Regions from separate parts of the Psychrobacillus sp. FSL W7-1493 genome, predicted to be linked through region 1. Evidence: a T-box and tRNA genes for the amino acid it is inferred to sense, from the RefSeq annotation. Region 1 holds a T-box; the other holds one or more tRNA genes.
The links. A T-box is a leader RNA that pairs with one kind of tRNA and senses whether it is charged. The one in region 1 lies ahead of alaS (alanine--tRNA ligase), so its partner is inferred to be a tRNA-Ala.

Region 1 (2,853 bases):
AACTTCTGGATAGAAATCCTTCATGATTTCCCCTACTACAGGTACAAGCTCAAATAAAAATGGCTGATCGATACCTAGTTGTTTTGCAAAACGGACAGCTCTACGAAGAAGTCTTCTCAGTACGTAGCCACGTCCTTCATTGGAAGGTAAAGCACCATCTCCAATAGCAAAAGCAACGGTACGAATATGGTCAGCAATTACTTTGAAAGCTACGTCATTTTCCTTGTTTTGGCGATACTTCTTACCAGCAATTGTTTCAGTTTGCTCGATAATTGGCATGAAGAGGTCTGTATCAAAGTTAGTTGGAACATTTTGTACAACACTAGCCATACGCTCCAAGCCCATTCCAGTATCGATGTTTTGCTTTGGTAATGGTGTATATGTGTGATCTGGATTATGGTTAAACTCAGAGAAAACTAAGTTCCAGATTTCTAAATATCGATCATTTTCTCCACCTGGATAAAGTTCTGGATCATTTACATCATTACCATAGGTTTCACCACGGTCATAGAAAATTTCTGAGTTAGGTCCACTCGGTCCTTCTCCAATATCCCAGAAGTTTCCTTCTAAACGAATAATACGCTCTTCTGGAATACCAATTTCATCCTTCCAAATAACATATGCCTCTTCATCTTCTGGATGAATAGTAATAGATAGCTTTTCAGGTTCAAAGCCCATCCACTTTTCATCAGTCAAAAACTCCCAAGCCCAATGAATTGCCTCTTTTTTAAAATATTCACCGATTGAGAAGTTACCTAGCATTTCAAAGAACGTATGATGTCTAGCTGTCTTTCCTACATTTTCAATATCATTTGTACGAATAGATTTTTGTGCATTTGTGATTCTTGGATTTTCTGGAATTACACGTCCATCAAAATATTTTTTTAACGTAGCAACTCCACTATTGATCCAAAGAAGTGAAGCGTCATTAATCGGTACAAGTGGCGCCGATGGTTCCTGTGAGTGACCTTTTTCTATAAAAAAGTCTAAATACATTTGTCTAATTTGTGCACCAGTTAAATGTTTCATTTTTTCTTTCCTCCTAATAAAATTATTCCTCTTTAACAAAAGATTTGACGCTATGCAAAATAAAATAAAAAAAGCCTTCATCCCAAAAAGGGACGAAAGCTATTATTTCGCGGTACCACCCTAGTTACATAATAGAATACAACCTATTATGTCTCTTAAGAATCCTTAACGCAGATTTACGGCAGGTATTAGCTGCACTCAGGAGTAGCTTTCCTAATTGTTATACGCTGGGGATTCTTTCAGCCAAAGGAACCCTTCTCTCTTCAGGTAACAACAGTACTTTCTCCGTCATCATGTTTTTATATGCAATTTTGATTATAATTAACAATTTGTACTATGTCAATCTGTATCTAAGAACTCATATGGGGTAATCCCCTTCATGCCTATAAGAGGATCGATTAAATGATAATTATCTGCTGACAAATATGTTGAGTCCACTTCATCAGCCTCAACAGACAATGTCTCTTCAGTACGACCTTTTTCTGCAGATACAGATGATGTAGATTTTGTCTCTATTTCTTCTTTTTCTTCATCTGATAAACGTTCTTTCAATGTAGTTAAACGCTGCAAGTCATCTGTTCGTTCAACGCCAAATTTAAATACCTCTGGATCTCCACAAAGAATTAAGAAATTTTTAGCGCGAGTAATTCCAGTGTAAAGCAAGTTACGTCTAAGCATTTTCATATAGCTTCTAGTAACAGGCATAATGACTGTTTGGAACTCACTCCCCTGTGATTTATGAACGGAGCAACAATACGCTAGAGTAATTTGATTTAAGTCATTCTTTTCATACGTAACTTCATTGCCATCAAAAGAGACAACAAGCATCTCTTTCTTCTCAACCGTTTCATTGGCTCTAAAAATAGCAACAACTTCCCCCATATCACCATTAAAAACGTTACTTTCCGGTTGATTTACTAGCTGGAGTACTTTATCGCCTATTCGATAAATTGTATCTCCAAAGGTCATTTCCTTACGTGTTCCATCGGTATTCGGATTGACCATCTCTTGAATCATTTTATTTAACGCATCTATTCCAGCAGGCCCTCTATACATAGGAGCTAGCACTTGGATCTCTCGAATGGATTGACCTTTAGACAATGCCGCCTTTAACACTTGTTCTACTACTTTAGGGATTTGTTCAGTAGTTGCCTTGATAAAGGATCGATCTTTTGTTTTAGCGGTAAGTGTAGCAGGTACACTTCCTTGTTTCATTTCATGTGCTAATTCTATAATGGAGGATCCCTCTGATTGTCGATAAATATCCACCAGTTCGACTGTTGGAATTCTTTTAGATGCCAGTAAGTCCTTTAATACCTGACCTGGACCAACAGGTGGGAGCTGGTCTTGGTCACCAACAAAAATAACCTGAGCATCCTTAGGGATAGCTTTTAAAAGCTGATGACCTAGCCAAGTATCTAGCATAGAGGTCTCATCAATAATAACTAGTCTTCCTTCAATTTCTTTACCTTCTGTATCGGTGTCCTCTTGGCCATTAAAACCAAGTAATCTATGAATGGTCATTGCAGGCAGCTCTGTAGATTCACTTAAGCGCTTAGCTGCTCTACCAGTAGGTGCAGCAAGAACAATTGGAAAAGGCTTTTGCTCCTTTGCCCATTCCTTGGGATCTAAGGACAGCCCGTGCAATTCAGAGTATAGTTCTACAATCCCTCGTACAACGGTTGTTTTTCCCGTACCAGGTCCACCCGTTAATAACGTAATATTCGAATTAAGAGCTGTTTCAATAGCCTTGATTTGTGTATTGGCATATTTAACACCAAGACGTTTCTCTAAAGGACCTAAATGCTTCTTAATTTCTTTTAA
Region 2 (2,853 bases), 1.4 Mb from region 1:
CAATTATAACTATATTCTCGGGTTTAATCTTCGGTGCAAATTCACGTATGTTCACTAAATCCTTGTGACCTAAGCCTATGCTTACGGCTAATGGCATACCATGAATATTTCCCGATGGAGAAGTTTCAGCAGTGTTTAAGTCCGCATGAGCATCGTACCAGATAACCCCTAGATTTTCATAATGATCAGAAAGACCTGCTAATGTACCGATAGCTATACTATGATCTCCACCTAGGACAAGTGGGAAATCCCCTGCCTCTACAACCGCATGCACTTTATTGGCAAGAGCTGTATTAGCTTCAATCACCTGCTCTAAATTTCTTAAGGTAGTAGATGATTCTTTTTTTCTAGTCTGACTGATTAAAATATCCCCTTCATCCTTCACCGTATGACCAAGGTCAGTTAAGCGTTCCACTACTCCAGCATAACGAATTGCACTTGGTCCCATATCTACCCCGCGTCTATTTTGGCCAAGATCCATGGGAACGCCTATAATTGTTAGATTTAATTTATTCATTATTTTATACCCCCTTTAGTTCATACACTTATTGTAATTCCTTAAAGGCAGTTGGCTCAACTCAGCATTTTCATGTATATTTATTCATTAATAATTGAAGATATTTTTTTGCTTCTGCCCATTCTTCATTTACAATCGAATATAAAACCGCGTTTCTGACGGTCCCGTTGGATCTCACACGTTCGTTCCTTAACACACCTTCCTTGATGCCCCCAATTCTTTCAATAGCTCGCTGTGACGGTAAGTTTAACTCGTCGGTTTTAAACTGCACACGAATCATCCCCAACGCCTCAAAGCAATGCTGGAGCATCAAGAACTTACAGGTCGTATTTACATGAGTTCTCTGAAAAGCTTTCCCGTAAAAAGTAGAACCAATTTCACAAGCACGGTTAACTTGATCTATCCCGTAAATCCTAGTCGTACCCATTATTTTCTTGGTATCTGTATGTTCCACTACATAAACAATTGCGGTTTGTTGACCTTGCATTTGATCAATTCCTGCCTGCAGCCAATCTCCTAGCTGTTCTTCACTTTCTACCCTATGTAACATATATTCAAATACGCTAGGCTCATACAGCTCCCACAGTAACGGTATATCGCTTTTCGTTAACAATCTTAACGTAACATCCCCTAGGATTAAGCTTTCCATTTCTCTCACAACCTCTTCTCTTTTTCTATTTATATCGGAATGTAGAAGTTATTTTGTTATATATCTAAATACAAAAAAACTCTTTTCAATTGAATGAAAAGAGTACAGTATACACACATTAGAATTAAAATGGAGCCTAGCGGGATCGAACCGCTGACCTCCTGCGTGCAAGGCAGGCGCTCTCCCAGCTGAGCTAAGGCCCCATAATAGATAATAGAAAATGGCTGGGGTACCTGGATTCGAACCAGGGCATGACGGAATCAAAATCCGTTGCCTTACCGCTTGGCTATACCCCAAAAACTGGTGGAGGGGGACGGATTCGAACCGCCGAACCCTAAGGAGCGGATTTACAGTCCGCCGCGTTTAGCCACTTCGCTACCCCTCCAGGCTATTATAAAAACTTTAAACTTTATGGTGGAGGATGACGGGCTCGAACCGCCGACCCTCTGCTTGTAAGGCAGATGCTCTCCCAGCTGAGCTAATCCTCCAAAACAGTAATCCTCTTTAAAAACCGGACAATTAATAGTTTAGCATAAGTATTACTTCAAAACAAGCATTTTTTTATGTACATTCTCTACTTTTATGTAAAATAGAAAAGCTTCCAACCGGATTTGAACCGGTGACCTCTTCCTTACCATGGAAGCACTCTACCTACTGAGCTATGGAAGCATAAAAATGGCTCCGAAGGTAGGACTCGAACCTACGACCAATCGGTTAACAGCCGATTGCTCTACCACTGAGCTACTTCGGAACGTTCTTATTATTTAAAGTACAAATATAATTATAACAAGTATACTTTAAATTTCAAGCTTAATTTAGGTATTTTTCCAATGAAATATTCAAGGTTCCAACATATAGAAGTTACCATCTTTTTGAATGATATTCTCTATATTTTATTTCATAGAAGATGCTTCACCATATTATATTGTCCATTTTTATTTAGAAATATGCGTAGAAGAATTTTTTATTTAGAGTTTTTTTAATCTATTTTTTAATTCTTATTTATAGCCAAAAATTTAAGCTATTAATAGAACAGTGAAATTTAATATTGCTTTTTTATGTTTAAAGTAGAGTTGGTTTTCGCTCTAGACGTAAGCTTTCCGCGGGGAGTCGCCGTCTGCCTCTCCAATCAATAGAGTAATTAATGTTAGTATTTTATAGGTAGTGCATTCTATATAAAATTCAACGCTCATTAAAAGATTTAATTATTGCTAGGAGAGTGCTTTTAAAGTAGACGAATGGTACGAGCAGGAATCACAGCTGTCACAGAGTTTAAACGCCTTTTTGATCAGGCTCACGTAATTATTACTCGTAACTCTTTCCTTGCCCTATTCATAACATGCTTAAGTATTTTTGTAATTTCTGGGGAGAGATTGCCTTCTAAACAAAAAAACACCAGCCACAGTCGTTCAGTTCCTCGAACTCTTTGCCCCTCCGGCTTCTCGCTCACTTCCTTAGGGAGAGAATGCCTTCGGCTTTTTTTTGATACAGGACAAAACAAAAAAGCCGCCACCGATTACTCGGTGACGACTTCCTTTAGTTGCCCAGCGACGTCCTACTCTTGCAGGGGCGACCCTCCAACTACCATCCGCGGCTGCGAAACCAGATGGGCGGCAGATTTCTTCGTCAGCCGCAGTCGTTCGGTTCTCGCGTATGCCATACGCTCCGAGCCTCTCTTCTTTGCTTC

Region 2: it encodes a tRNA-Ala, which carries the amino acid that the T-box ahead of alaS (alanine--tRNA ligase) is inferred to sense. The anticodon was not compared.

The regions. Positions count from the first base shown of each region.
Region 1 covers NZ_JBBOSB010000001.1:1,674,256-1,677,108, reverse strand. The annotation lists gene alaS (alanine--tRNA ligase) at 1-1,029, opposite strand, end outside; T-box leader at 1,115-1,330, opposite strand; gene recD2 (SF1B family DNA helicase RecD2) at 1,369-2,853, opposite strand, start outside.
Region 2 covers NZ_JBBOSB010000001.1:237,025-239,877, reverse strand. The annotation lists gene rocF (arginase) at 1-517, opposite strand, end outside; gene MKX96_RS01255 (GNAT family N-acetyltransferase) at 588-1,166, opposite strand; tRNA gene MKX96_RS01250 (tRNA-Ala) at 1,297-1,369, opposite strand; tRNA gene MKX96_RS01245 (tRNA-Gln) at 1,388-1,462, opposite strand; tRNA gene MKX96_RS01240 (tRNA-Tyr) at 1,468-1,551, opposite strand; tRNA gene MKX96_RS01235 (tRNA-Val) at 1,579-1,654, opposite strand; tRNA gene MKX96_RS01230 (tRNA-Thr) at 1,763-1,835, opposite strand; tRNA gene MKX96_RS01225 (tRNA-Asn) at 1,843-1,917, opposite strand.